Regions from separate parts of the Okeanomitos corallinicola TIOX110 genome, predicted to be linked through region 2. Evidence: predicted binding sites of a transcription regulator. Region 2 holds the regulator's gene; each other region holds the start of a gene.
The links. The regulator NtcA, encoded in region 2, controls nitrogen genes in cyanobacteria. The targets are predictions, from matches to a motif close to TNTGTANNNNNNNNTACANA.
Positions count from the first base shown of each region.

Region 1: rpe (ribulose-phosphate 3-epimerase) is a predicted target of NtcA. The motif match lies at 2,873-2,892, and genes of this name have one in related genera.
Region 3: WJM97_RS11365 (DUF3155 domain-containing protein) is a predicted target of NtcA. The motif match lies at 7,038-7,057, and genes of this name have one in related genera.

Region 1 covers NZ_CP150886.1:1,890,887-1,901,671, reverse strand. The annotation lists gene WJM97_RS08250 (PD-(D/E)XK nuclease family protein) at 42-1,190, opposite strand; gene WJM97_RS08245 (Uma2 family endonuclease) at 1,415-1,990, opposite strand; gene rpe (ribulose-phosphate 3-epimerase) at 2,139-2,846, opposite strand; gene WJM97_RS08235 (S8 family serine peptidase) at 2,991-4,580, shown strand; gene WJM97_RS08230 (proteinase inhibitor I4 serpin) at 4,776-4,988, shown strand; gene WJM97_RS08225 (thioredoxin family protein) at 5,398-5,979, shown strand; gene WJM97_RS08220 (sensor domain-containing diguanylate cyclase) at 6,043-7,164, opposite strand; gene polA (DNA polymerase I) at 7,401-10,355, opposite strand.
Region 2 covers NZ_CP150886.1:2,737,181-2,747,965, reverse strand. The annotation lists gene hisB (imidazoleglycerol-phosphate dehydratase HisB) at 1-586, opposite strand, end outside; gene fabI (enoyl-ACP reductase FabI) at 692-1,468, opposite strand; gene ntcA (global nitrogen regulator NtcA) at 1,856-2,527, shown strand; gene WJM97_RS11890 (DUF3084 domain-containing protein) at 2,697-4,187, shown strand; gene WJM97_RS11885 (pre-16S rRNA-processing nuclease YqgF) at 4,220-4,642, shown strand; gene WJM97_RS11880 (DUF3146 family protein) at 4,655-4,918, opposite strand; gene WJM97_RS11875 (hypothetical protein) at 5,262-6,227, shown strand; gene WJM97_RS11870 (hypothetical protein) at 6,234-6,470, opposite strand; gene WJM97_RS11865 (polyribonucleotide nucleotidyltransferase) at 6,606-8,762, opposite strand; gene WJM97_RS11860 (DEAD/DEAH box helicase) at 9,126-10,785, shown strand, end outside.
Region 3 covers NZ_CP150886.1:2,621,717-2,632,501, forward strand. The annotation lists gene WJM97_RS11340 (iron uptake porin) at 1-1,464, shown strand, start outside; gene WJM97_RS11345 (conjugal transfer protein TrbI) at 1,944-2,627, shown strand; gene WJM97_RS11350 (S-layer homology domain-containing protein) at 2,991-4,232, shown strand; partial or broken gene WJM97_RS11355 (histidine phosphatase family protein) at 4,329-4,964, opposite strand; gene WJM97_RS11360 (ATP-binding protein) at 5,296-6,657, opposite strand; gene WJM97_RS11365 (DUF3155 domain-containing protein) at 7,087-7,407, shown strand; gene WJM97_RS11370 (cofactor assembly of complex C subunit B) at 7,867-8,397, opposite strand; gene WJM97_RS11375 (DUF3611 family protein) at 8,553-9,122, shown strand; gene WJM97_RS11380 (Uma2 family endonuclease) at 9,145-9,726, opposite strand; gene serS (serine--tRNA ligase) at 10,049-10,785, shown strand, end outside.

The DNA of each region.
Region 1 (10,785 bases), 850 kb from region 2:
GCATTTTAGCATAAATGCGCTTAACCCACATTACTGATTATTTAAGATTCAGATTCTTTTGTAGCTTCTTGTGTTGTTATTTCTGTAGTTAAACTATTCCAATCAAAATATTGATCATGAACTTCTTTAAGTTCGTTAATAGACGCTAAAAAATATTTTCTGATGTTTGATAAATGATTTTCCCCAGATAATAATTTTTGAATTTCAATTGTAGAATCAATAGTTATCCATCTATTATTGTCAAATTCACGTTTTATCCATTTATCTGGTTTATCATTAATTACTTTGTCCATCGAGTCAACACAATGTTTATATGTTGCATATTTAGCAGATACACCAATAGATACACCTAATTTAAGATATTTTATATTTGGATATTCTGTGGAATCTTCTGAAGTATAATCAAAATATCCTAAAAAATATCTAAATTTCCAATCTGTAAATTGTTTTGTGATTGTAAATAAACCATCATTCTTCCATTTTGAAAACATTGGTTTTTCTAGATTACCATAGCCAAAATTTTTCACAAATTCATCTTTAATTTCATCATTGAGAGTCATGTCTATAATATTTTTATTTTTATCAAAAATTCTATCAAATAGCATTGATAGTATATCAATCTCCGAGAATATCTTCCTTTGAAACATTTGATTATCCTCCATAAACTTTAATATCTCTTGTTTTAAACTATCTTCTTCATGATTATTTAAAAAATCATAAAATTCGTGCCATCTCAATTCATAAAAACTTACTTGTGGTGATTTTGATGCAAAAGTCTTAATTTCTTCTTTTGGATCATAGTCACGAGTGATATAAATTAAAATTCGATGTCTGAAATTTGGTAAATCACTCAAAATCTCAGCATATTTTTTTAAATTATTATTTCCATCTTTAGCCCCTATTTTAGACTCAATAAATATTACATCTGTATATATTTCATTTGATAACTTAACTTGTATATCAATTATACTATCTTCATTTTGATTTGGTAGTCTTGCATATTTTTTTTGAGGTGAAATTTCTATTTCAGAATAAGTTTCATCATTAATAATTGAGTGATATTTTAACCAGTTAATCAGAATAGTTTGATTATGTTGAAAAAAACAAACAACTATTTCAGTAAAAAAATTTTCAAGTGGTTTATTAACTGAATTTAGGTTGAGGTATAATAATTTAGTAAATAATGACATTATTCTTAAATCATACTGTTGTGTATAAATTATTATAGCAATGTATGTGATGTTAACTCTACAATAACTAAATCCCCGGCTTCTTTTTTAAACTTGTCAATAAATTATCAATTTATTACAGAAGTCGGGGATCTAATGTTGATCGTTTTGGTTGTGCAATTGGCGATCGCTACTACCTAACTTTCACTCTCACCACCTGATCAAGTGTAAATATATCTATAATATCAGCCAGGAAATACCTTAGACAAATCCAAAACTAAATTAGGGAAATGTGGCAACTTCACAGACTCATGAGGTAATAAAATCAACTTACGACGATAATCAAAATTACCTTGAGAATCTTGATAAGGCTCACTGTAACACTCTAAAATATTATTAATTAAATTAAAAATCCAATAATCAGAAATACCCGATTCTGCATATAAAGGTAATTTCACTTCTTGGTCATATTTCAAAGTAGAATCAGAAATTTCAACTAATAGTAAAATGTCAGACGGTGTGGGATGATCTATGAAATAGTCATCAGCACGATTACGGAGAATTGCTAAATCCGGTTCTGGTTGACTGTTTGGAGGTATAGATATAGGATCTTGATTTTGTAAGGTTGCATGATTACCTATTAATTGTGTTAACTCTCTGATTAGTCGCCTATTGAAAGTTGAATGTGATTTACCTTTTGCAGCCATTTCAATTATCTCACCTTTAATTAATTCAACTCGTTCATCTTCTCTAAAAAAGCCGAGTTCCGTTAGACGATGATATTCAGCGATGGTGAAACGTTTAGCAGTAACTATATTCATAAAAGTTAAAAGTTACAGAATTACAGAGCTATTTATATATTAACTGTTTCTCAAACTCGGAAAATTCATTTTCCATAGTTAATAAAATAAACCCCCGACTTCCCAAAGAAATCGAGGATTTAAGTATTATTTAATTAACACTATGCAATTACACAGCCGCTAATTCTTTATTGGGACGTTTGCTGTTACGAATATTGGTAATTGCTTCCGCATAATCAGGAGCATTAAACACAGCAGAACCAGCTACAATGGCATTAGCACCGGCTTCCAAAACTTGCCAGGTGTTATTAGCTTTCAGGCCGCCATCTACTTCAATCCAAGGATCTAAACCGCGTTCATCACACATTTGACGCAGTTTGCGAATTTTGGGAACTACACCAGGAATAAAGCTTTGACCACCGAAACCGGGGTTAACGCTCATAATCAGCACTAGATCACAAAGTTCTAGGGAATATTCAATTAATTCTAAAGGTGTACCGGGGTTGAGTACAACACCAGCTTTTTTACCGAGTTCTTTGATTTGTCCCAAAGTCCGGTGTAAGTGGGGTGAAGCGTTATGTTCAGCGTGTACAGAAATAATATCCGCACCAGCCTTAGCAAACCCTTCTACATATTTCTCTGGTTCTACGATCATTAAATGGACATCCAGAGGTTTGGTTGTCACTGGACGAATTGCCTCCACAACCAGAGGACCTATTGTAATATTAGGTACAAAACGTCCGTCCATTACATCAACGTGAATCCAATCTGCTCCCGCTTTATCTACAGCGCGAATATCGTCACCTAGACGACTAAAATCTGCTGATAAGATGGATGGAGCAATAACTATAGGCTTTTTAGATGGGTTTTGGGTCATGGCTAGTGGGTTTTTAAGCTTTTTCGTCTGTAAGGATTGTAACAAAATATGGACTTTTTGGAAATTGGAAATTGGTGATTGGTAACTAATTATTTTCTGTCACCTGTCACCTGTTACCTATCACCAGTCACCTGATAACTGACCATGAAAAAAATCTGGATTATCTGCGGTTTGAGTGTTTCCTGTTTAACTGTGCCTGTATTGGCATCTATGCAGTTTAGTAGTCCTTTAGGAAGTAATGGTATTGATGTGCTGAAATTACATCAACCACCTTACAATTTAACTGGTCGCAAAATTGCCATTGGTCAGGTAGAAATTGGTCGTCCTGGGATGTTTGGCTTAGATAAGACCGTCTCTAAAAACCGTGCTATTTCTCCCATGGCAGTGTTTTCAGGTACTATAAAGGCTACATCAAATAGTGGTGTTGATCCTCATGCTTACAATGTAGCAGCGGTGATGATTAGTCAAGATAAAGCTTGGACTGGAGTTGCACCAAATGCAAGACTATATTCTTCTGCTATTGGATCTACGAAAAATATGGGTCAACAAGAAGAATGTTTATCTGCACAACACATAGCATTACAAAATGGTGGTGATGTTCGCGCTATTAATTTTAGTTTTGGTGAACCTTTAAACCGTGATCCCAGGCCAGATGCAGTGTTAGATGGTCAAGCTTTACTAACTTTGTGTATTGACTGGTCAAGTCGGGTGCATAATGTTGTTTATGCGATCGCAGGTAATCAAGGTAAAGGTGGGATTCCCATTCCTACAGATAATTTTAACGGAATTAACGTTGCTTTTTCATCCCCAAGAGAGGGAATTTTTAATAAAGTTCATGTTTCTAATTTAGCAGGAAATAATCAAGGAGTAGGCGATCGCCTAGCAGGTAAAGAATTTAATCTTGGTGGACGCAGATCAGTTAGCATCATTGCTCCTGGTACTAACATTCCTGTACTCAATCCTGATGGTAAACTGAATAAAGTTACAGGTTCAAGTTTTGCCGCACCTCACCTGACAGCAACCATCGCATTATTACAAGAATTTGCAGATAGACAGTTAAAAATTAAACAGCAAAATTGGACTACGGCTGCCAGAAATCATCAAGTTATGAAAGCTGTATTATTAAATTCAGCCGAGAAAATTCAAGATAATGGTAATGGTTTATCGTTAGGAATGACCAAAAATTTAATAGACAAACAAAATCGTAATTGGTTCGCTTCCGACGCTTATAAATCTCCTCAAATTCCCCTAGATCCACAAATGGGAACTGGACATTTAAACGCCTATCGCGCCTATCAACAATTTATGTTTGGTCAATGGCAACCTAAAACAAAGATCCCTCCCATTGGTTGGGATTATAACCAAATAAATGTTAATTCTACTCTAGAATATAGTTTAGAAAAACCATTGCAACAAAACAGTTTTGTAGCCATTACTTTAACTTGGGATAGATTAGTAAAATTAAATGATAAAAACCAAAACCAACAATATGATATAGATGAATCTTTTCAAGATCAAGGATTAAATAATTTAGACCTTTATCTAATTAAAGAAGATGGGTTAAAAACAGAAACAGCTACCTGTGCTTCTGTGAGTAAAATTGATAATATAGAGCATATTTTCTGTCCCGTTCCCATTACTGGTAAATATAAAATTCGCGTCCAGTTTCAACAACAAGTAAATCAACCAACGCAACCATATTCCCTCGCTTGGTGGACTGTACCTGTAAATTAGATATTGTTACCACAGAAACCTGCTTTTTAGCCAAAATAAATACTGAAAATAAAAAATTAATTATCTAGAGATAAAACCCCGTTACCAAAACTGTAACCACCTGCTCTTTATGTACTACTATATGCGATAGTGAACATCTGATACATCATCAGCGTCTAACTTAACAGAAAGCTAGAACAACAAATGAGGTAGTAGATGAACCGATACAAATTTAACGCTCTACAAGAAAATTTTTTACAAAGAAGGTATGGAGTAAGTTTGGGTAGACGCTACGTTTTAGCCGCAGCTAGTATTATGATGTTGAATGTACTAGGATATTCTTCGGCTGAAAGTAATACCAATGCAATCAGTCAATCCCGCTTATCTAGTAGCGATTCTAGTCTCACCATAGATAAGGATAAATGGTGATATTGGGCAAAAGTTAAGAATCAAATGGTAGATTATTTTTGGTATTTTGTGACATTCTCGAATGCTTTATTCGTGCTGCTGAAATTTTGATTTTTTACAGGGATTCATCTACTTTTTAATATTTTTACTATTTTTAATCTTTAAAACAGTTTAATTTTTTTAATTTTTCCCTGTTAACAAGTATTACCAACTATTGCATACATACCATTTCTAGTTCAAGATTGTTTACATCATAAACTAGGAGATAAGGTTTCTCAACTTTATTTAGAACGCTGTCAGCAGTATCAGTAATATCTTTGAACACCTGACTCCTCACAAAAAACTTTTACAGCAAATTCTCAAGTAGTATTTACGCTAAAGTAAAAGCATCTAGCCAAACTTTTTCAAAATTATTATTATCGGGGGAATTATGGTTTTAACAGCTTCCACTATGTTAGCAATAGGCACTAAAGCACCAGATTTTCATCTACCAGAAGTAGTATCTGGAAAAAAAATATCACTCGCTACTTTTGCAACCAAAAAAGCATTACTGATAATGTTTATCTGTCGTCATTGTCCATTTGTTAAACATATCCAACAAGAATTATCAAAGTTAGGAAACGACTACTTTAATAGTGATTTAGCAATTATTGGAATTAGTGCAAATGACGCTCAAAACTACCCCAATGATGCACCAGAATCATTAAAAGAAATGGTGACTGAACTAGATTTTAAATTTCCTTTATGCTACGACGAAACCCAAGAAATAGCAAAAGCTTATACCGCAGCTTGTACACCTGATTTCTTCCTATTTGATAGTGATAGAAACCTAGTTTATCGAGGACAATTAGATGATAGTCGTCCTAGTAATAATGAACCTGTAACTGGGAAAGATTTGCGTGCAGCGATTGAAGCAGTTTTACATAATCAACCAGTTATAACTGAACAACAAGCAAGCGTTGGTTGTAATATTAAATGGCAACCAGGAAATGAGCCTAGTTATTTCGGTTAAGAAAATATCAGGCAAAAAATATAAAAAATATCATACTATCTGAGGTTGTTTCCTTCTGTTAAATCAAACAACCTCTTTCTTTTTCTTAGCACGTTTTTGTTGGTACATCAATTCATCTGCTATAGTAATTAAATGGTCTAAAGATACTGGTTGGTTATAATCATAATTCACAACTCCTATACTCATAGATACTTCAAAACTTTGATTACTTGAGCGATTATATTCATCAATAGAGTATTTGAATCGTTCGATAATAACCTCTAAACTTGGGTTATCGCCTTGTAATAACACTACAAACTCATCACCCCCTAATCTTCCCAAAGTATCAGATTGACGGAAAGTTTGTTTCATTAAATTCGCAGCTGTAACTATGGCTATATCACCCATTTCATGCCCTAATTTATCATTTATTTGTTTGAGTCCATCCAAATCAATAAACATTAAATAGGTAGAAATTTGAGTTCGTTTGGCTAATTTTAATTGTTGTTCGGCAATTACAAAAAAACCACGCCGATTGTATAAACCTGTTAACTCATCAGTTAAAGAAAGACGGCGCACTTCAGCTTCAGCAACTTTTCTTTCTTCAATTTCTCTTTCTAAAGCAATAGTCCTATTTTTGACTCGTTGTTCTAATTCAGCATAAACTTCAACATTTTCCATAGCCACAGATGTCACATCTGCTAATGCTTGCAAAACTTTGACTTCCTCTACAGTTGGTTGATGGTGAGTTGCCCAATAAGTACCAATTGCTCCTATTGGTTCTTGAGTGCGGATAGGAACCATCACCATACTTTTAACAAAAGTCGGTTTATAAGCAACATGAGGAACACGCTCATCAATACTCACATTTGCAATAATTGCAGGTTTTTGGTTAAGCATTGCCCAACCACCAATGCAAATATTCATCGGAAATCTTTGGCCTTTCCAAAGGGGAGCAATAGCATCCTCATCAGCATAGTAACAGTAACCATTATCGCGGAGTACAAAACTCGCACCATCTGATGCGGTTAATTCTCTGGCTGCTACTCGCACAATTTCCATAATTCTTTCTAAACTACGCGCTAGGGAAAGCTCTTGCACCACTATTAATAAGCGTTCCATAGCCTGTAAATATTGTCTATTTACATGATTTTCTGTCTCCACCCATGTTTGACAACACAATGAAACTGATAAGTTCTCGACCATACTACACCCCAATTATTTTTAGACGACAAGTCTAGAGATTATGTAGTAGCCTAATGTGAAATCAACTGTGTTTGTGGAAATAATTCAACAACGACATTTAACAGTTTGTTCAATTACTACTTTCATACCTGAGCATATTGTACAAGCACCACGTAAATTCTTCAACCTTTGTTCAAAAAATGTAACTTTGTGTCTTGTCATAATAATACTGATTTGTGTCACCTATTACCGAAAGGCTACTTTGTTTCCATCCAATTATCACCCGCACGTACATCAACAACTAAAGGTACACTTAAACTCACCGCATTTTCCATCTCTGACTTAATTTCTATTTGTAATTCTTCCCATTCTTGGGGAGGAACTTCAAACACTAATTCATCATGTACTTGTAACAACAACCGTGCTTGATATTTTTTTAAAACTTCATGTAATCGTACCATCGCTATTTTAATAATATCTGCACTTGAACCTTGAATTGGTGCATTAGCAGCAGAACGCAATAACCCCGCATCATAAGCACCCAAATTTTTTAACTTACTCAAATCAATATCTTCTAAACTACTACCTTTTAAATTCTGTAAGCTTCTAGTAGTAAACTCGAAATAACGTCTTCTTCCCAAAATTGTCTCTACATATCCCTGACAAATAGCTTGTTTTTTAACAGTTTCTAAATATGCAAACACTAGCGGATATCTTTGGTTAAACTTTTTAATAAATTCATTTGCAGTATTTTTATCTACACCTGTAGAGCGGGAAAATTTTAACGACCCCATCCCATAAATGACACCAAAATTAATTGTTTTCGCAAAACGTCTTTCTTCTGATGTTACTTCATCTTTTTCAAACACTAACTTTGCTGTGACTGTATGAATATCTTCATTATTTTGATAAGCTGAAATTAATACAGGTTCTTGACTCAAATGTGCTAAAATTCTTAACTCAATTTGTGAATAGTCCGCAGCAACCATTAACCAACCAGACTCAGGTAAAAATGCTTTTCTAATTTGACGACTAAAAGCTGTCCGAATGGGAATATTTTGTAAATTGGGATTAGAAGAAGATAACCGACCGGTTGCAGTTGCAGTTTGGTTAAAATTAGTATGTATTCTCTGAGTTTTGGGATGTACCAATGCAGGTAAAGCATCTACATAGGTAGATTTTAATTTTGATAATGTTCTATTTTCAATAATTAAATCAACAAAACCAGTCTCATCAACTTCTTGGAGTTTTTCTAAAGTTGCAGCATCGGTAGAATAACCTGTTTGAATTTTCCGGGAATGCTTGGTACTTAAACCCAGTTTTTCAAATAAAATATAACTAAGTTGTTTAGGAGAACCTAGATTAAACTTTTCACCAGCAATTTCAGTAGCTTGTATTTCTAATTTCGCTAATTCTGTTTCTAATTGCTGGGATAATTCTTGTAAATAAGCGGAGTTAATTCTTACTCCTGTATATTCAATTTCTGCTAAAACCGCTTCTAGAGGTTGTTCTACTTCTACTAATAATTTAGCTAATTCTGGTATTTGATTTAATTCTTCCTGTAATTTCAGAACTAATTGAAATGTCGCATAAACTTGATTGCCACAATAATAACCTACGGTATTGATATCAATATCAGAAATATTTTTCTGTGGTTCTTTTTTTCCAGCTTTGGGAACTATTTGATTATATTCTGTTAATTGTAAACCCAAATATCTTAAAGATAAATCGCTTAAATTATGGGTATTATCTGGATTTAGCAAATAACTTGCTAACATGGGATCAAATACTACACCAGCTAAGTTAATTCCTTGATTTTTAAAAATCAATCGGTCAAATTTAGCATTTTGAAATGTTTTCGGATAATCTGCACTTTCTAAAATTTGACGTAATGCTGATAACACAACATCTAGTTGTAAATTATTGCCGTTTTTATGGCCAACGGGAATATAAGCAGCTTCATTTTCTCCTGTTCCCCAACAACAACCAATTCCTACTAAATCTGCATCTCTGGGATCTAAATCTGTAGTTTCCGTATCCCAAGCAACGGGTTTTTCTGGGTTAGTATGTTTTTGGAGAATACTAACTAATTCTTGTAATTTATCTGCGGTGTTAATAATAGATATCTGAATTGATGAATCATTTTGTTTCTCAGCATTTGCTGTATCTTCAGCACTAAAAAACCATAACTCATCATCATCTTCTGATTCAATTTTATTGATTTCTGCTGGTTTTGTTTCTGAAACTTCTCCACCAAACTTTTCTTGTAATTTGTTGATTTGTTCTATGAATTTATTAAATTCTAATTTCTCTAAAATCGGAATTAAAAGATTATGATCAAACCCTGTTAATTGACAATCTTCTAAGTTAACTTCTAAGGGTACATCTACAACTATCTGTGCTAAGTATTGAGAATGTAGTGCATCATCTTTACCAGCAACTAACTTTTTCTGATTTGCACCTGTTATTTCATCTATATTTTTATATATTCCTTCTAAAGAATTATAGGTGTTTAATAATTTTACTGCTGTTTTTGCCCCAATTCCTTTAACTCCAGGAATATTATCTGATGTATCACCACATAGGGCTTTATAATCTACAATTTGTGTGGGTAAAACGCCTAATTTTTCTTGAACTTGTTCTGCGTGAAATTCAGTGATACTATTTGCAGAACGTTTTAAAGCTTCTGGACTAAAATTTAAAACTGTAATATTTTTTTCAGCATTAATGAGTTGGAATAAATCTCTATCCCCTGATAAAATCTTCACCCCATAACCAGCAGTAGAGGCTTTTTGGGCTAAAGTTCCTAAAACATCATCCGCTTCATAACCAGGTGATGTAAAAATAGGTAAATTTAAAGCTCTCAGTAAATCTTGTAAATTCTCTATATCAGGAATAAAATCTTCTGGTGTTTCTGCTCGACCCGCTTTATAGGTATCATCCGCTTCGTGACGAAAAGTAGGTAAACCCAAATCAAACGCTACGGCCATTGCTTGGGGTTGTTCTGTTTTCATTACTTCTAAGAGACATTTAAGAAAACCAAAACATACGCTGGTAGGAATACCGTCCTTTGTACGTAGTCCTCCGTTTTTACCCTTAGCAAAGGCAAAATAGGAACGGAAAGCCAGAGAGTGTCCATCTACGAGAATAAACGTAGGAGTTTCGTGGATTTGCGGATGAGAATTCAAATTACTAACGGAATCTAGAGACATAATCATATTATAGCTAGTGTTTTTTCTGGTGTAGATAATACTTAAACTAAGTATTTATTTGTTACATTTAGGTAAGTATCGGAAATTTACTATTATTACTTTATGTTTTTTGATGATTTTAGTAGTGAATAATAAAATTACAAAGCTGTATTTTAAACATCAATTGCTTGGATTCGTGCTTTTGATAAAACCAAATAGAGAAAGTCTAGAAAATCATGTAACTTTTGATATATAAAGATTTTAAGTTTTTTTTGTTATTTATCTACTAAAAAATATTTATAAAGTCAGAACTTATTGTATCAGGGATTTTACTTAAACAGAATATATATATTATATATTTGTTTTACGGCAACGATTATCTAAATTATTTAAAATTTAGACTAAATCAAGTATTTTCACGAAAGTATTAATTATGATTTTAGAGTTAAAT
Region 2 (10,785 bases):
CCTTAGAACTAGGAATAGTTTCAGCACGACGTGGATCGATTTCCGTAGCCATCCGCATAGCTCTAGCAAAAGCTTTGAAAGTGGCTTCAATAATATGATGGGAGTTAATACCATCTAATTGGCGAATGTGTAAGGTCATTTGACTATGATTGACCACAGCTACAAAAAATTCTCTCACTAATTGAGTATCATAATTTCCCACTCTTTGAGTAGGAATATCTAAACCATAACTGAGATGAGGCCGACCAGAAAAATCTAAAGCGACTTGAATTAAAGATTCATCAAGGGGTGCAACAAAGTGACCAAAACGGACAATACCTTTTTTGTGTCCTAGTGCTTGGTGTAAAGCTTGACCCAAGGTAATACCAACATCTTCATTTGTGTGGTGATCATCAATTTCCCAGTCACCTTTGGCTTGAATATCTAAATCAAACAAACCGTGGGAGGAAATTTGATGGATCATGTGGTCTAAAAAGGGAATTCCTGTGTCAGATTTACAGATCCCTGTCCCATCAAGGTTAATAGTGACTTGTACTTCTGTTTCCCCAGTTGTGCGTTTAACTGTAGCAATGCGTTGATTAGTCATTAGTCATTAGTTATTATTTATTGGTGATTGGTGATTGGTGATTGGGTTTTTTATTCACCCTTACTTTTTTACTGTCACCTGTCACCTGTCACCTGTCACATCTTGTTACATTCCCATCATTTCATAGCCAGAATCTACATAGAGAATTTGCCCAGTAATACCACTAGATAAATCACTACATAAAAATGCGGCGGTGTTGCCTACTTCTAATTGTGTAACAGTGCGACGTAAAGGAGCGACCTTTTCCACATGGTGAATCATATCTAAGATTCCGCCTACGGCTGAAGATGCTAAAGTCCGGATGGGACCAGCGGAAATGCCATTAACGCGAATATTTTGGGGTCCGAGTTCTGCGGCTAAGTAACGGACACTAGCTTCTAATCCTGCCTTAGCTACACCCATAATGTTGTAATTGGGGATAGCTCGAACTGCGCCTAAATAGGAAAGAGTAACAATACTACCACCTTCTGTCATTAAAGGCTTGGCAGCACCGCTTAACTGCACAAGTGAGTATGTGCTAACTTCTAAAGCTTTATTAAAACCAGCACGGGAAGTGTTGCTAAAATCGCCGGTTAGATCTTCTCTATTGGCAAAAGCTAAACAGTGAATGAGGATGTCTAACTTACCCCATTGCTGCTTTACAGTTTCAAAGGTAGCTTGAATTTGCTCGTCATTTTCAACGTTACAAGGTAGGAAAAGACTAGGTTTGAGGGGTTCTACTAATTCAGCTACTTTTTTTTCAAATTTGCCCTTGTCATCTGGCAGATAGGTGATACCCAGGTTAGCACCAGCTTGGTGTAGTTGTTGGGCAATACCCCAAGCAATGGAACGGTTGTTAGCAATACCAGTAACTAAGGCGTTTTTTCCAGACAGATTCAGCATAAAAATTGTCAATGTGATCAATCACTAGGAGCATACTTAACAATACTAGAATCTGAGTCTTTTTTGACTTGGTTGGGGATGAGATTTGGCAAAAATCTAATTTTGGGGGTGTGAAGAGGATCAAAATTGCAGTTAATTGTTTAAGAAGTTGTGAAGATCGTGCAAATTTTTGAACAAAAAACCCAGTTACTTGTGTTTGTGAAACAATTAATTAATAATTTATAGCTCAAAATCACAACAATTAGGTATCATAATCAACAGAACTATATAAATTCATAGATTTGAGTATAGGAAAAGACAGAAAGGTTGACGGTGCTTTCTAGATTTTTCAGGTGTATTCTTAGGTAATCAGTTTTTGTTTTTCCGGCATTGGGTAGGGGAAGGGAGATGATCGTGACACAAGATAAAGCCCTAGCAAATGTTTTTCGTCAGATGGCGACTGGAGCTTTTCCACCAGTTGTGGAGACGTTTGAACGCAACAAAACGATCTTTTTTCCCGGCGATCCCGCCGAGCGAGTTTATTTTCTTCTCAAGGGTGCGGTGAAACTCTCCAGGGTATATGAAGCAGGGGAAGAAATAACGGTAGCACTGTTACGGGAAAATAGTGTTTTTGGTGTGTTGTCGTTACTGACGGGAAATAAGTCAGATAGATTCTATCATGCCGTGGCCTTTACTGCGGTTGAATTACTTTCTGCACCAATTGAACAAGTTGAGCAAGCACTCAAGGAAAATCCAGAATTGGCGATGTTGATGCTGCGGGGTTTGTCTTCGCGGATTCTACAAACGGAGATGATGATTGAAACTTTGGCTCACCGAGATATGGGTTCTAGGTTAGTCAGTTTTCTGTTGATTCTCTGCCGTGATTTTGGTGTCCCTTGTGCTGATGGTATTACTATTGATTTGAAATTGTCTCATCAAGCGATCGCAGAAGCTATTGGTTCTACCCGTGTAACTGTGACTAGGTTATTAGGGGATTTACGCGAGAAAAAGATGATTTCTATTCACAAGAAAAAGATTACTGTGCATAAACCTGTTACCTTGAGTAGACAGTTTACTTAAAATCTGCTGGGGGATAAGTTGACACAAATTTTAGTTGTAGAAAAAACACTCATACTTGGAGGAATATTTCAAAATTGACTAATTTCTACTTTTGCCAATCTTCTTTCCCCCACAGACTATGGTTGAAAGTAGTAGGCTGTATCTGGAAGCTTTTTGGTGGTAGTTGAAGATGGCCACTGGGTACATCCTGATAGCAGCAATTCTAATTTTGGGAGGCGTAATTGCCACCGTGGGCGATCGCATCGGCACACGGGTGGGTAAAGCACGCCTCTCACTCTTCAATCTGCGTCCGAAAAAAACAGCGGTATTAGTAACAATTTTTACGGGTGGGATCATTTCTGCTTCTACTTTAGCAATTCTATTTGCGGCTGATGAAGGGTTGCGAAAAGGGGTGTTTGAGTTGGAAGATATTCAAAAAGACCTGATAGATAAACGAGAACAGTTAAAAATTGCAGAAGACCAAAAAAATCAGGTAGAGAATCAGTTAACGGAGTCAAGGAAAGAACAAGCTCAAGCACAGCAAGATTTACAAAAAATTAATCAGTCTTTGCAAGCTGCTAATGCTAAACAAAGAATTACACAAGCCCAACTTAACCGTACTATCAGTCAGCAATCTAAAACCCAAGCTCAATTAAAAGATACTCAAAGTAGATTGGGTGAAGTGGTGATTCAGTACAGAAAGTCTACATCAGAATTGCAAAGTTTATATAATCAACGGCAAGAATTACAAACCGCAGTTGCAGAATTAGCAAAGGAACGTCAGCGGTTGTATGCAGAGGCTAAAAAAGCTATAGATGAAGCTAAGACGGCGATTGAAAAACGTGATCAGGAATTGGCTAATCGTCAAAAAGTGATTGAGCAGCGTGATCAAAAAATTGCTAATTTGGATAAATTAATTCAAAATCGAAATTTAGAAATTAAACAAAGGGAAAAAGTAATTGCTACTAGGGAATCTCGCTTAAAAGAATTGGAAAAACAACAAACATATTTAGAGCAGGAAGTAGCAAGGTTAGAAAAATATTATCAATCTTACCGTGATTTACGTTTAGGTAAGTTGGCTTTAGTTCGTGGTCAGGTAATCGCTGCTGGAATAGTGCGTGTAGATAAACCTACTGCTGCTAGTCAAGTGGTAATGCAAATTTTGCAACAAGCTAATCGCAATGCCAATATTCAATTAAGTGAACCTAATACAACTCCTGGAAATTCAGAGTTATTGCGTGTTACTAAAGAAAGGGTTGAACAACTGATCAAACAAATTCAAGATGGTCGAGAATATGTGGTGAGAATTTTTTCTGCTGGTAATTATGTCCGAGGAGAAAAGCAGATAGAATTTTTTGCTGATGCGATGCCAAATGAATTGGTGTTTTCAGCTAGTGAAGTTTTGGCGACAACTTCCGCTGATATGAAAAATATGACACTATATCAATTAAGGCAAAGGTTGGATTTGTTGATTTCTGCTTCTCAGTTTCGCGCCCGTAATGCTGGTATTCTGGAAAATGTACAGATAGATGGGACTGTTGGGCGATTTTTTACTCAATTACAAGAGTCTCAAGCAACACTGGAAATTAAAGCGATCGCAGCAGAAGACACCTATACAGCGGGTCCTTTGAGAGTCAAGTTAGTAGCAATATCTGATGGAAAAGTTATTTTTAGCACTTAAATTAATGGGTAATGGGTAATTGGTAATAACTAATGACTAATACACAACCTGCAATTTTGGGCTTTGATCCTGGTCGAGATAAATGTGGTGTGGCTGTGATGGGATTGGATAGAAAACTTTATTTCCATCAAGTTGTCGCTGCTGATGAGGCGATCGCTCAAATTTCATCATTAAGACAACAATATCCTATTTCCTTAGTTGTGATGGGAGATCAAACCACGGCAAAAAAGTGGAAAAAACAATTGAATCAGGAATTAATTCCCACTGTAAATATTATTTTAGTGGATGAACGTTATACAACTTTAGAAGCACGCGATCGCTATTGGCAAATGTTCCCACCCACAGGAATAACAAAATTGTTACCCAAAGGTATGCGACAACCTCCCAGACCAATAGATGATATAGTAGCTATCCTTTTAATTGAACGCTACCTTAATCGCTTAACTTCTAATTAATAATTAATTTATTTATAATTCTGCCCGAATCGTAAAAGCATAATCTCCCCCTGGTTCTAATTGATAATCTTGTTTTTCTAAAAAGCGACCGAGAGGTTCTTTGATTAAAGCCCGACCTTGAGAGGGTTTGACAGATAATTCCCCCCGACGGAAATGCCATTTAAAATGCCATTCAAAATCTCCTGCACTGACATCACCTTCAATTAAGCCATATTGCCAAGATTGAGCGGTGATGCGGACATGGGCGGTGGTTTCTGGTAGACGTTTAGCACTCACTATGATGGATTTCCAATGAGGGATAACAAGTTAACCGTTTAGGTTACTTAGTTTTTATGTAGCAAACATTCTGGAAATTGACAAATTAAGAAGGTGACAGGTGACAGGTGACAGGTGACAGAGTTAAAGATTTGTTTATGTCTAGGTTTTCTTATCTGTTGATGTCCCAACCAGCTTAAAAGTTGTTGTAACAAGAAACTCTGATTTTTGGGGATGTTACTGGTTGCGGAAATAAAAGTTGTGTATTATGTAGTAAGTGTAATTTTTTAATACGTCAATGCACAGTAATAAAGTTGACGTTATATTTTTTTAAATTTTTGAAGCAAAAATTTTGATTAGAGAGATGAATTCTAGACAAATTGAAAGTTGGGCATTGAGAGTTATTGATTGTGTCAAAAGTGGTCAACCTAACGAAGATTTTTTGGTTGAGTTAAAGGCAGTCTGGATACCTGAAGCGAAGGCTGCTCGTCGAATAGCAGGTCATGCTAATGCTGCACGAGGAGAGAATATACTTTGGCTAATAGGTGTTGATGAAAAAAAAGGTATTGATTGTGTTATTGGAGCTAATGCCAATGATGTTGCTAGTTGGTATCCTCAAGTAGAGTCCTTTTTTAATGAGCTTGCTCCAAGAATGATTTCTTCATTGAATATTCCTGTTGATGACAAAATCGTTGTGGCTTTGCTATTTGAAACTGAGCGCGCTCCTTTTGTTGTTAAGAATCCAGTTTATGGTTCTCCAGGAGGAGGTTCTGTTGAACTTGAAGTTCCTTGGCGTGAAAAGACTGCTATAAGATCCGCACATCGTTCTGACCTGATTCGATTACTTGCTCCACTCGAATTATTACCGGAAATCGAAATTCTTGAAATTGAACTGACAGCCACAATTGCAGGAGAAGATTCTGTAGGAAATTATCATTCCGATGAATTGCGTTTAAATTCAGAGTTGTACATTGTTCCTAAAAGTAGGGAGCGTGTGATCATTCCATATCATCTATGTCGCGTAGAGTTTGAAATTTCTGGAATTCCAACATTTGAGTCTAATCCGATTAGTTTAAATCCTGCTCTTGATGACCATAGATTGGGAGCAGGTAAACCTGGCTCTTTAACAATTGAAAGTACACGATACGAAATCATAATTGATGGTCCCGGTAGGATTTCACTCGCAGCAGCAACAAAAAGACCTTCTTTACCGGAAGATGCAAAAAATTGTGATGTTCGTATATCAATTTATCTTCTGCCAACTGGTGCTAATCGTCCAGTTGTTTTAACAAAGACTTTACCTTACCCAGAAGAAAAATATCCATCATAGTGCAATTTATAAAATAGAGTCTAAAATCTCAGGCGTTAAACCTTGTGCTTGTGCTTCTTTGCTAACTTCATCCATCATATTTCTGAGATGTTGCACAGCATCTTGTCGAGAATTGAAAAGTTTTAATTGCATAATTGATGCAAACTTGAGTTGAATTTGTTCCTGTTCTTCCTTCGTTGCTTGACGATAGGCTTCTGCAATTTCTGATGGCACTTTGATGGTGATTTCTTCTCTAGTAGCCATATCTTGCTTACCTCCAATATCACTATTCAAAATAATAAAAAAATCATACAGCGATGCCCACTGTAAAAATCAGGCATCGCGGATTTTAGAATTGGGATTTATCTCTAATCCAAAATCTAAAATCCTTAATCGTTGTTAACGATTTGTAGCCGCAGCTTCCCGTGCTTTAGCAGCATCATCTGGGTGAATACCCAAGCGTGTCAGGTTGATTCTACCTTTATTGTCAATTTCGCGCACTTTGACAATCACTTCATCACCAACTGCTACCTCATCTTCAACCTTACCAACTCGATAGTCAGCAAGTTGAGAAATGTGGATCATACCTTCTTTTCCGGGCAAGAATTCCACAAATGCACCAATAGGTATAATTCGTGTCACACGACCTATGTAAACATCCCCTTCATGCAGTTTGCGAGTCATGCCTTGAACGATGTTACGCGCTCGCTTGGCTCGGTTTTCATCAACTGCGGAAATGGTGACTATGCCACTGTCTTCAATGTCAATTTTTGCACCTGTTTCTTCAGTTATTCCCTTGATGGTTTTACCACCGGGTCCAATGACTAAACCGATCATGTCAGGATCGATCTTGATGGTTAACAGACGTGGGGCAAAAGGTGATGTCTCAAGACGAGGTGTTTCAATTGTCTCAAGCATTTTACCCAGGATGTGTAACCTAGCATCTTTTGCTTGTTCTACAGCCTGTTTGATTACGTCCAAAGATAAACCAGATATTTTCATATCCATTTGTAAGGCAGTGATACCTGTATCAGTACCCGCAACCTTAAAGTCCATATCACCCAAGAAGTCTTCAATACCTTGGATATCTGTTAAAACACGGACTTCATCACCTTCTTTAATTAAACCCATTGCCGCACCGCTGACGGGTTTAAGAATGGGTACACCTGCATCCATGAGGGCGAGGGTAGAACCACAAACAGAACCCATGGAGGTAGAACCGTTAGAAGATAGAACTTCTGAAACTACACGGATCACGTAAGGGAATTGTTCTTTGGTTGGTAATACGGGTAAAATTGCCCTTTCTGCTAATGCACCGTGACCAATTTCTCGTCTTCCGGGCGCTCGCATGGGTTTAGTTTCACCGACGGAGAAGGGAGGGAAGTTGTAATGATGTAAGTAGCGTTTAGATTGATCTGTTTGCAGGTCATCGTTGAGGTTTTGAGCATCGCCAGGTGTACCTAAAGTACAAACTGATAATACTTGAGTTAGTCCTCGGTTAAATAAACCGCTGCCATGAACTCGTTGAGGTAACAAGCCAACTTGACAAGAAACTGGACGAACTTCATCTAGTTTTCGACCATCAACACGGACATTATCTTCAACAATTTGGCGACGCATAAAGTATTTGGTGATACTCTTAAAAGTATTACCAAGGGCTTTACTATTAGCTGTAGCTGCCAGGCGAATTGGATCTTCTTCGGGTAGAGCTTCAATTTCAGTAGAGATACCATCTTTAACTACATCTAAAGCAGCATCACGTTCAGTTTTAGTTAACTCAAATTGCGCCAAGATTTTCTTAATTTCAGCATTAGCGCGATCGCGGATATAGTTTTCTAAGGTTTGATCTACTTCTGGAGGCGCTTCCTGGATAATTTTTAAACCTAGTTCTTCGACTAAATCCAATTGCGCTTGGATTAAATCTCTGACTGCTTCATAACCGAAGTCAATCGCTTCGATAATATCCCGTTCCGGTAACTGATTAGCCCCTGCTTCCACCATGATCACACCATCAGGTGAACCAGCGACAATTAAATCCAAATCTCCCGCTTCAACTTCCGCATAAGTAGGATTAATGATAAAGTCATCACCCACTAAACCTACTCTCACTGCCGCCATAGGTCCATTAAAAGGAATTTGGGCAATAAGAGTAGCAATTGAAGCACCAGTCACAGCTAACACATCTGGCGGTACTTGTTCATCCATTGACAGGGTGAAAGCAATAATTTGCAAATCATCCCGTAACCATGAAGGGAACAGAGGACGAAGAGGACGGTCAATTAATCGGCTAGTAAGAATCGCCTTTTCTGGTGGACGGCCTTCCCGACGCATAATACCACCAGGGATTCTACCAGCTGCGTACAGTCTTTCTTCGTAATCTACCGTGAGGGGAAGAAAATCAATGCCTTCTCTGGCTTGTGACCTTGTAGCTGTCACTAAAACAGCAGTATCCCCCGATTCTATCAACACCGACCCACCAGCTTGGGGGGCTAACAATCCAACCTTCAGCCGAATATCCCTACCATCAAAGGATATTGACTTATCAATTTCTGCCATTCAGTTTGTTTTCCTTCTATGCACTCTATTCTCTCTCTGTGGCAATCCTAACATTTATGCACTATGGACGGCTTCTGTTAGATATATTAGTTTCACAGATTAAAGTTAGGGAACAGGAGGTACAGGGTAGGAGAGAGGGAAAACAGGGAGATAGCAGATTAGGCGTTGCTGATTAAGAGTATGATTTTATTTCACGCAGAGTCGCACAGTCGCAGAGAGTAAAAGTTGAAAATTCTTGATTTTTTAATCTTATACTGCAATTATTTGGATCTTTGAATCTAAACTTTTACTTACTTTCACTTAAATTACTTAATTACTTAATTACTTAAATTACCTTAGTTAAACAATTAGTATCTGATAAACATGGCGATTTTACACGGTATTTGGTTAAATGACAAGGACAACAACCGTTTATTTGTATGGGGCGAAACTTGGCGAAATTCCCAGATTGGGAGGGAATCTATTAACTCAACGGAAATTCCATTCAATCCATTATCTATGACAGCCGCTGAGTTAGGCAAATGGTTAGAAATAAATAATTTACAAATTAATAACTATATTCAAAATTCTGCGGTTACAGTTAGCAAACAAAAAACCCGGAAGAGTACAAAAAAAACAGAAAACACATTAACTACAGAATCACAAATAATTACTTTAATCACTAAATTCATAGGAAATGATCCAGTAATTTATCCTGTACATTCTGCCAGCTTAGATATTGATGATAATTCACTACAATATTTACATCCTTGGAAAATTGAAGGTTTTTGTCTCCAACCTCGTGAAGCTATTAAATTTCTAACTTCTTTACCATTGAGTTCAACAGATGGCAAAGATGCTTTCTTAGGGGGAGATTTAAGGTTTTGGGTGCAGATAGCACGTTGGAGTTTAGATTTAATTGCCCGCTGTAAATTTCTACCAGCTATTCATCACACATCAGATACTTCTATTATTGCTAAATGGCAGGTACTTTTAGATAGTTCTACAGATACAACTAGATTAGAAAAATTTGCTACCAAAATGCCTTTAGTCTGTCGTACTTTTCAGCAATATCAAGAAAGTAATCAAATTAACTTAGCCGTTGATTTTCCCCAAGCACCACAGGAATTAATTTTGACATTTCTCAATCATGTCATAGATGCCCAAATTCGAGAGATGCTAGGTTCTCAATCTCCTGTTGATAATAGATTAATGATGTCTTTACCATCGGCTGTACAGCAGTGGTTACAGTCTTTAACTGGGACATCTCATGTTATGAATACTGATGCAACGGAACTGGAAAGATTAGAAGCAGCCATTAAAGCATGGACTAGACCACTACAATATCAATTAGCGGGAAAAGCTGCATTTCGGACTTGTTTTCAACTACATCCACCAGCAGCAGAAAACACAGATTGGATATTAGCTTATTCTTTGCAAGCAACAGATGATGATCAATTTTTAATAGATGCTAAAACTATTTGGAATCATCCAGTTGAAAAATTAGCTTATCAACAGCGAATAATTGAACAACCCCAGGAAACATTTTTGAGGGGTTTGGGTTTAGCTTCTCGGTTATATCCAGTGATAACACCTAGTTTAGAAACTGCATCTCCCGAATTGTGTACTCTTAGTCCTGTTCAAGCTTATGAATTTATTAAAACAGTAGCTTGGAAATTAGAAGATAGTGGTTTAGGAGTAATTTTACCACCAAGTTTAGCTAATCGTGAAGGTTGGGCTAATCGTTTAGGATTGAAAATTAATGCTGAACCAGCTAAACAAAAACAAGGACGTTTAGGTTTACAAAGTTTGTTAAGTTTCCAATGGCAATTAGCAATTGGTGGACAGACAATTTCTAAATCCGAATTTGATAAATTGGTAGCTTTAAACAGTCCTTTAGTAGAAATTAATGGTGAGTGGGTAGAATTAAGACAGCAAGATATTAAGACTGCCCAAAACTTTTTTGCATCTCGTCAAGAACAAATGTCTTTATCTTTAGAAGATGCTTTAAGAATTAGCACAGGAGATACTCAAACAATTGAAA
Region 3 (10,785 bases), 120 kb from region 2:
TTATCCCAACAGACAGATAATATAGGCCAAGTAACATCTGTTTCTCAGTTTTCCGACGTACAACCCACAGACTGGGCGTTTCAAGCATTACAGTCCTTAGTTGAACGTTACGGTTGTATTGCAGGTTATCCCAACGGTACATACCGTGGTAATCGTGCCTTAACCCGTTATGAATTTGCTGCTGGTTTGAATGCTTGTTTAGACCGTGTTAACGAATTAATCGCTACAGCAACCGCTGACATGGTAAGTAAGCAAGATTTAGCTACCTTACAGCGTTTACAAGAAGAATTTTCTGCTGAATTAGCTACTCTTCGTGGTCGTGTAGATGCTTTAGAAGCTCGTACCGCTGAGTTAGAAGCTAATCAGTTTTCCACCACTACCAAGTTGAAAGGGGAAGCTATTTTCTCGCTTGATCAAGTATTTGGTGATCAGGTTGCTGGTGGTGGTGATTTAGAATCAAACACAACCTTTTCTGACCGTGTACGTTTAAGCTTAGAAAGTAGCTTCACAGGTTCAGACACTTTGCAGATGCGAATGAGTGCTGGTAACTTCATCCAAAACAACGACGTTACTGGTACAAGAATGACCCGGTTGGGCTTTGCTGAAGAAACTGGCAACAACATTGAATTTGATAAAATCAACTACGCCTTTAACTTTGGTGAAAAAATCCGTGTCAAGGTTGATGCTGCTGGTGCGGAAATGTACGAAAACATCAACTCCTTTAACCCTGATTTCAAGAGTAGTGGTACAGGTGCTATCTCTCGTTACGGACGTTTCAGCCCCATCTATCGTCAAGGTAATGGTGGCGCTGGTGTAACTGTACAATTGAATCCTAAAGGTGCATTTACATTAAGTGCAGCTTATTTAGCACCTGATAACCCCAATGATCCTGATCAGAAGAACGGGATTTTTGATGGTAGCAGTACCATTTTTGGTCAGTTAGAATTCAAACCCAGCAAAGCTTTCAATATTGGTTTCACCTATGCTCGTAGTTATGAGCGCGGTGGCTTTGTAGACCTTACCAACAGCACAGGTGGTCTCAATGCTCGTAGACCGTTTGGTAACGTTGCTACCACATCTGACAACTACGGTGTACAAGCTTCTTTCCAACCTAGCTCTAGAATAGCTGTTGGTGGTTGGGCTGGTTACACTAACGCTCAAAGTGAAGTCAGTGACTCAGATGCAGACTTGTTCTACTGGGCTGCTACTTTAGCGGTAAGAGACTTGGGTAGAGAAGGTAATACATTGGGTCTGATTTTTGGTCAACCACCTAAAGTTACAGGTGCTAATGGTACTGCAACAGAAGATTCTGACACTTCTTACCACTTAGAAGGTCTGTACAAAATGAGACTAACCGACAACATCATGATCACTCCTGGTTTGTTGGTAATCTTCAATCCAGAACATGATAACAGCAACGATACTATTTACGTTGGTACTCTGCGTACTACCTTCAAGTTCTAATTTGAATGATGAATTTGTTGAATAGGTATTTTATTTAACCTCTAACTTTTAACCCGCCTTTGGGCGGGTTTTTGTTTGGGAAAAATTATCGGTTAAACTAACCCACGGTTTTTACTGATTTAATTCCCTTGTTACATTTGTCAAAATCTTTATCTAAAGCTGGTTTGAGACGAAAGTTAAATACTTCTTCCCATACCTCTACACCATACTGAGTCACAAAATTAGTTTCTAGAGTTTTGAATTTCTCCCATTGGTGTTAGCGCAGCTTACTGGAGGTATCGCTAATTGCAGTCAGCATAGGAACAATAGTATTGATAGGAACTTGAACAGATGTTTCACTCATTTGGGTAATCCTCAAAAATACAGATTATTGGTAGAGGTTCATCTAAGGGTTTAGCAATGCTAAACCTGATAACTGAGAGAAACTATCCTGCTTAGTCCACGTCATCATATCTATCACAATCATTGGAAATTTCATAATGAATAGTATTATACGTTGGAAATCTAGCACTGCTGCATTGATGGCAATGGCCATTACTACAGCTACAGTTACACCTTTATTTACCTTTGCTCCTGCTCAAGCACAATTTAATCTTAATCAATCTCGTTCTGTAACAATTCCAGCCAATGTTACCTTACCTGTCACCTACGAAAAGGAAAAGGTAATTGTGCAACCAGGGGAAACTACGCCTCTGACATTAAGAATAGCTAACGACATCATAGACAACAACAGAAATGTTTTAATTCCTCGCGGAACTGAAATTATTGGTGAATTGCAACCAGTTAATGTAGATAATGGTTATTACAACAACGACAATAAACAAGGTGTACGTTTTGTAGCTAGAGAATTAGTCTTTACTTCTGGTAGAAGACAACAAATTTTTGCTAACTCTCGTACCATTTCTGAAACCGAAAGAATTTCTCAAGGTACTGATACTGGACGGATATTAACTGATGCGGCAATAGGTGCGGGTGCTGCTACAGTAATTTCACTGTTAACAGGTAACAAGAAAATTGAAACCTTAGAACCCATTGGTGGTGCTGCTGCCGGTGCTTTAGCAAGTGTGCTGTTAAGAAAAAAACAAGCTGATGTCTTCGTTTTGCGTCCAGAAGAAGATTTAGACATCACTTTACAGTCAAATTTGGTACTGTCTCGTTACTAGATTTAGGGTGGGTGATAGGTTTGAGAGTTTTTATTTTATTTTTCATATTCCCGATTTCTGCAAGAAGTTGGGAATATATTTTTTTGCTACTAAACACGGTGGGGAAATTGATTTTCGCAAGATTACAAAAAATCTAGATTTGTAAGGGTTTAGCATTGCTTTACCCTTACCTATTTAATCAAACGGGTATGTATATTAGTTTTTCTGCTTTTTCCCGACTACTAACTGCTGACTGATGAATGCTGACTATAAAACTATTTACAAAAGGTAGTAAAAACAGGAACTGTTTGATGTCAAAATTGTCTATGTAGATAACAGAAGAGTTAACTAGAAAAACAAATAATTTTTACAGGAGTAAAATCAATGTTTACTTTAAATCGTTTACAATCTAAGACAGCTTTATTGATGGCTTTAACTGTCTCTGCTGGTAGTATAGCACCTTTAATGACACCTGCGCCATCTTTGGCACAAACCAATTTTTCTGATGTTTCATCTAATTATTGGGCATCACAATTTATTCAACAATTATCTCAACGGGGTGTAATTGCTGGGTTTCCTGATGGTACATTTCGTCCTGAAGAACCGGTGACACGCGCCCAATTTGCGGCGATGATTAATAAGGCTTTTAGTAAGTCTGCACAACGTCAGCCTGTTAATTTTAATGATGTAGCTAGTAGTTATTGGGCTTATGGTGCAATTAGACAAGCCTATTCTATCGGTTTCTTGTCGGGATATCCTGGGAATGTTTTTAGACCTAATCAAAATATCCCCCGTGAGCAGGTTTTAGTTTCTTTGGCTAATGGCTTGGAATATGCTCCGATGAGCAATACTGAAACCACTTTGCAATATTACAATGACTCTTTTAATATTTCTGGCTATGCACGGACTCCTATCGCTGCGGCTACTGAGAGGGCAATTGTAGTTAATTATCCTAATGTTAAGTTTCTCAATCCTACTGTGACTGCTACTAGAGCGCAGGTAGCGGCGTTTATTTATCAAGCGTTGGTTAGCACTAATCAAGTGGCGGCTATTAATTCACCCTATATCGTTGCATTGCAAACTACTCCACCACCAATTACTACTGTAACTATTCCTCAAGGAACTGTAATTCCGGTGAAGTATGAACAAGCACAGAAAATTCTGGTGACAAAGGAGGAAACTGCACCTTTAACTTTGACAACTTCCCAAAATGTAATTACCCAAGATGGTACTGTGGTAATTCCTGCTGGTAGTCAGGTAATTGGTGAACTCAGACCGGCTCAAGGTGGTTCTCAGTTTATGGCACAAAAGTTAGTTTTGACTAATGGCCAAGAATATAATTTGAGTGCTTCTTCTGGTGTGATTACTAAGGTGGAAACTGTGAGAAAAGGAAGTAGCACAGGTTCAATTATTAAGAATACTGTGTTGGGTGCAAGTGCGGCTGCGGCTATATCTGCGGTGACAGGCGATCGCGCTATTGCCACTGAGGAAGTTCTTGGTGGTGCTGGTATTGGGGCTTTAATTGGTCTTTTCTTTGGTAAGAGTAGTGTAGATTTAATTGCGATTGAACCTAACACAGATTTAGAAATGACTATTAATCAAAATCTGTTAGTTTCTTTGCAATAGAATATCAAGGAAAGGAGTCAGGAGTTCAGGAGGCAGAAGGCAGAAGGCAGAAGTTAATATTCTCCCCCATCTCCCCCTCTCCCCCTCTCTATATCTCTAAGTTCCTGGACGAGAACGAATATGATCGGGTATGTGGTAGCGATAGCGAAGCGCTGCTGCAAGCAGTTCGCCTAATATTTCTAACAAAGGATCATTAACGTCAAATTTAACCATACTGACTGATGCCACCAAAATATTTACCCGATAGCGATAGCATCCCAAATCAATTCCTAGTAAACTACAAAGCATAATCCGAATTGTGGCTTTATGAGAAACTACTAAAACATTACCTTCAGAGTGTTTATCTATAATTTCAGTAATTACAGGCATAGAGCGGTTAGCAATTTCTACCGCCGTTTCTCCACCTAGTGGTGCATTCCAAGCTGGTTCTGACAACCATTTCATATAGTTTTCTGTGTAATTCTCTTGCACAAAGGATTTACTCTTGGTTTACCATTCACCGTAACTACCTTCTCTGAGTCCTTCCCGTACCTGCATCTCGACACCAACAACATCACAAAATGGCTTGGCAGTGGCAATGGTGCGTTTCATAGGACTAACATAAACCGCAGCAAAACTCTCTGTCATTTGCAGTCCTGCTGGTGTTAAATCTGCATCAGTTTTACCACAGAAATTACCGTTTTGACTAAAGGTGGTTTCACCATGTCGTAGTAAATATAAGTTGAGTGTCATAGATTGTATTGTGATAGTGATAAAGGCGTTTGTGCAAAAACAGAGTACCATCAATTTCACAATTAAGTAGGGTTTGCTGATAAAGTCTTGTCGTGGAGACAGGTGACAGTTTCAAGAGTTGGATGGGAACTATTTTTCCTTGAAGCAGGAATTAAATGCAAGGTTTTTCAGTTCTCACCTCATCAAAGCTTGCATTTTTTGAAAGTCAAAATCGCTAAAATCGTTTACCTGTAATGTTTTGAGATTTATTCAGCAAGCCCTAAGTATGTAACCAGAGGACAAAATACAACAGAATTCAGGAGGTGAGGGGGTGAATAAAGATTGTTACCGATTACCCATTACCAATTTTTAACCAAATCATGACTGTAGTTCCTGGTTGTTTTAGGGAAGTAAGATTGGAATTAAATGCAGGGCTGAAAACTTCAATTTCTCCCTGCATTTGTGCGATCAGTTGTTTGGCGATCGCAATTCCTAATCCTGTACCGGGAATTTCTGTTTGTGCTTGTACACCCCGGTAATGCCTTTCTCCTAAATGTTCTAAATCTTCTGGCGGTATACCAGGGCCTGTATCGCTAATGGCTATGCCTTGGAAGTTCGCTTTTTGATATCCAGTTTGAATAAAAATTTTACCACCAGTGGGAGTATATTTCAAAGCATTATCAATGATGTTATTTAAAACTTCTTGGATGGCTTTAATATTAGCTTTTACTAAGGGTAAATCTGCTGGAATATCGGCAATTAATTCTAAATTTCTTTCTTGGGCAATAGCTTGAGCAGATATTAATAATGGTGCTAATAAATCTTTTAAATGGCAATTTGTGACTTCTTCCCCAGTTCCTGGTAATAATAAAGGTGCTTTGGTTGCTGTTTGCAAAGATGCTTCTACTACATTGGATGCTGTTAGGGGTATGGGTTCTAAATCTGCATTAGTTAAGGCGATGACTTGATCAAATTGTTGTAGTAATTCATTGAGGCGATCGCTTTCTCTAACTATGCTGATGGCTACTTCCCGATTAGGATCTGTGGTCAGTAATCTTTTTAAAAGTAGTTTACCAAAGGTACGAATAGCTGTTAAAGGATTACGGAACTGATGTAAAAGATTATCTAATAAATCTCGTTGTTGTTCTTGGAGAATTTGCTGTTGATGTAACTGTTGCTCTAACCATACCTGACGTTGATCTAAAATAGAGGCGATGGCCAGGGTTTTAGCTATGCGCTGAATTTGACTCTCTTCACTTTCATTCCAAGGTCTATCTTCTCTTCCCGTTACCAATAAACCCATCATTACCCCTTCATAAATTAGAGGTAAAACTATTTGATTAGCACTGACAACATATTCATTTTCTGAATTGGGGGTAGCTGCTTGATCTGTATTTCTAGACTCTGAAGGTGAAGTGAAAGATTTTGAGGCAGCAGTCAATAATTTTCCCGGCTGTGCTGGTAATGACAAAAGGTGATTAGATTCTAGTTCTATTTGTTGAACTGCTTTAGCCTGCGTAAGTTTTTCTCCCTGCTGTAATGCTGCTGTTTCTGGGTAGACAACCACAGGAATTAGTTGTGCTTGGCCTGTGGACGTTTCTCCTAATTCTTGTGTTAAGTACACAATACTCAAAGACGCTCCCAGTCCTTGGGTTAGTAGGGATATTTGCTCTCGACACAGAGCAATGAAATCAGAACTGGCAGACATTAACATTGTTTAGCTCTTGCTCAAAATTATGACTTAGCAGGGACAAATAGAAAACTTGCTGTGTTTTTGGCGATCGCCTTTTTAGTTTAACTATATTCTCTCATTATTACTTGATTATGGATAATTAACTATAATTTTACTCTCAGAAAAACTAAGGCACAAACAAGCAAAAGTGTGGAAAAAAAGCAACATTTCTCACCACCTCTTCTTGCTTACCTTTTCATCACCACCGTTTTTCACAACCAAATACTTAGTTATTTTTAATCTACTTTTATCACCACTTAGCTATAAAAATTTTTCTCAACTTCCAAAGGAAAACTGTAGTTGTATCAAAACATTAAAAACCATTGATTTTTTAAAATATAACGTATATAATTACGACGGGTTTTGTAGCTATAACTACAATCTGATAGCTTGAAAGAGGAGGACAATAGGTTGGCAAGGAGACGTAAACGGAAAAGTCGTCGTCGTCAGGAAGGGCGACGCATCCTGGAACACGTGCCTCAATATAGCATCGAAAGCGGCGAAGATAAACCTGTGACAGCAGCGAGAAAATTCATTCAAGCTGAAGGTATCTTGCCACCTGCATTGCTACTTGTAAAACGGAACGAACACACCACAGACCGTTATTTCTGGGCGGAAAAAGGTCTGTTTGGCGCTCAATACGTAGAAGAAAATCACTTCTTATTCCCCAGCTTGAGAGTGTTGGAAACTCCTGTTGCTGGACAAGAATTAGTGGCTGTAGCTAGTCGTTAGCATCTAGACAATGGTTTCTCACGCATTGAATCCTACTCATTACTTCTGACTCTGACATTAATTAACTGGCAAAATTGATCAGTTTATCCAAAAATTCAATTTTTTTTTAGTTTTGAACTGAAATGCCAGTCATGCTTACCCAAATTAGAGTATCAATTCTTGGTCAGGAAAAAGCCACAAGAGCAAGATATCTATTCTGCTCATACAGCAGGGAGTAGCAACAAAATCAAGCACATGAATACAGTTATTGCTGTAACTATACTTATCGGAAATCATCAATATTATCTATCAAAGGATTTAGATTATGTTGACGACTCCAGAAAATAGTCAGCAAAACTGTCAAAATAAGGATTTGTTTTGCCTCCTCCCTACTGCTCTGTTTCCTCAAAAGTCAGTCAGAAGTAATTAGCTTAAAGCATCAGGATGTAATTCTATTCACCTTGGAATGGCCGCCAAGGTTTAATCCAACATCTTTAACTGTAATGCCCTTTGTAACTCAGCAAGTTCATCTCTATGGGCAACAACAGTAATTATACTTGAGGAGTGCTGCTCATTTTGGACAGATTCCATTTTGAGTGACACTTGCTCAAGTCTTCCAGATTTGCGCCAATAAAATATACCACTTAATGGTGACAGCAGTACCAAAGATAGAAAAAGTGGACTTTGACTATCAAATACCTGAGCTAAAACCAAAGACAAACAAGCAAAACCAACAGCAGCTAAAAAAGTCAAAAAGATAGCTAAAAACCAGCTAGGTCTGACAAGACCTTCAAAAGTAACTATATTTTTATCTTGATCTATAGATGTCACACGATAGGCACGGGAGCGAAAATAATCCTTGAGTTGAGTCATCAAGGTAGTCTCATCTTGTTCAGAAACCAACTGAGCTTTTTCGATGCGGTCTTTAGTAGAAGCGCGAATAAAGAAAAATAGTCCTACTGATAACAATAAAGTGAGTAGGAAAGTAGACGGCACAATAGCAGTATCCATAATTAATTATTACAGTTTGACTTGATCTAACTTATTCATTATCAATTATTCTGGAAGTTAAGGGAACAGGTGACTGGTGACTGGTGACTTGGTAATCAATTGTATTTTTCACCATTACCCATTAACAATTATCTATATCTTTAATTTTTAATCTAATGACACAAAACTCCGAAACCCCATCCTCTAATATTCGAGCGATCGCCCAAAAGTTTCGTCTAGCTGGTTGGATTAGTTTTTGGATTCAACTTGTACTAGGTGTAATTTCCGGGATAATTGTCTTATTATTTGCCATATTTAGTCAAAGATCAGGTAGTCCCAACAACAACCCAGGCACGGGATTCGGTGTATTTTTAGCCATTTGTGGCATAGTTGTTTTAGGTGTCGGTATTTACTTAGCCTATCGTTACACCAGAATTGGCAAACAATTAGATTCCTCTAACCCTAGCAATCGTCCCCGGAAGCTGGAAACAGTGCAAATATTAAGAATGGGACTATGGATAAATTTAGCAGGAATACTGGTGACACTTTTGGGAGCGCAAGCGATAGTAGGTACACTGGTAGCCAGGTCAATATCTCCACAAGCCGTAACTACTCAATTGTTTGACCCTACTCGGATTATCAGCGGATTAGATATGCTAGTAGTTCAGGCTAATACCAATACAATCTCAGCGCATTTTGCAGGGCTTGTAGTTTCACTGTTTTTGCTCAATCGCATTACAAAATAGGTGATTAATAGAATTGCTATTGTTAATTATTGAAAACAGGTAATTCTAAAATAAATCCAGGTAAAACATCTTCTCCAAATAAATTTGTTGGTAATAATATTATTTCTACAGATTGATTTTGACGATAAATTTCTACTTGTTGATTTTGTGGATCAATTAACCAACCTAACCTTAAACCACTATTCAGATATTCCTGCATTTTTTCCTGTAATTGAGTTAAAGAATCAGTACGAGAGCGTAATTCTATAACAAAATCAGGACAAATTTTAGGGAATTTTTCTTGTTCTTCAATGCTTAAAGATTCCCAACGTTCATTAGCTATCCAAGCAACATCAGGAGAACGTTTACCACCATTAGGTAAAGTGAAAATAGTGGAAGAACTAAAGACTTTTCCTAGCTTAGTTTTACGATTCCAAATTGCAACATCAGCATTAAATTCGGATTCTCTATTACCACTAATTGCACCCACTGGAGGCATAATAATTAATTCTCCTGTAGCTGTTTCTTCCAGTTTCCAATCTTCGTTAGTTTGACAGAGGTGAAAAAATTGTTCATCACTTAAACCAACATTTTTGATATTTAAAATTACTGGTTCAGATGTCATCATTGCTGAAAACCTCCTGGTTTTAAATATAGTTTATCATATTTTGTAGGTTGGGTTAAGCGATAGCGCAACCCAACAAAATCTTATCAATATCTTATAATTGTTGGGTTTCGTTCCTCAACCCAACCTACATTTTATATTGAGGGTAGAACGCAGATGAAAAAGGGATTTCGATTAATTTGATGATTTTGTATGGTTATTGTATAAAACTGGTGTTAATAATAGATATGATTGATGATGCAAGAAATGGTTTAGCATTGCTAAAATCTAAAGCTTAATCACCTCCATCAAGTACAATTGACAAAATTAACGACAACCAAAAATGCTGGATATTAAACAAATTAGAGAAAATCCCCAACTCGTACAAGAAAAGTTGAACAGTCGCAGTGGTAAATATGACATTCAACCTATATTAGATTTGAGTCAAAAACAGCGGGAATTAGAATTAAAACGTAGTCAATTACAAGCTCGTAGTAATGAAATTGGTAAACTGGTAGGACAAAAAATCAAATCTGGTGTTAGTCCGCAAAGTGAAGAAATTCTCGCTTTAAAAGAAGAAGGAAACACCCTCAAAACCACATTAAGCGAATTAGAACCCCAGGAAAAAGAATTAAAAGCGCAAATTCAAGATTTACTTTTAGCACTTCCTAACCTTCCTAGTGATACTACACCTATAGGTGCAAGTGAAGATGATAATCCCGAAGTGAGAAAATGGGGAGATGAATATAAACCCGAAAATTCCAATATTTTACCTCATTGGGAAATTGGGGAAAAGATGGGTATTTTGAATTTTGAAAGAGCGGTAAAAATTGCCCAAAGTCGGTTTGTGAGTTTGATAGGTGCGGGTGCTGCTTTAGAAAGAGCGTTAATTCAATTTATGCTTTCTAAACATATTGAAAATGGGTATATTGAAGTTAGTCCACCAATATTAGTAAATACTGATTCTTTAACGGGAACTGGACAATTACCCAAGTTTGCAGAGGAAAGTTTTAAATGTGCAGATGATGAATTGTGGTTAATTCCCACTGCGGAAGTTCCGGTGACAAATTTTTATCGGGG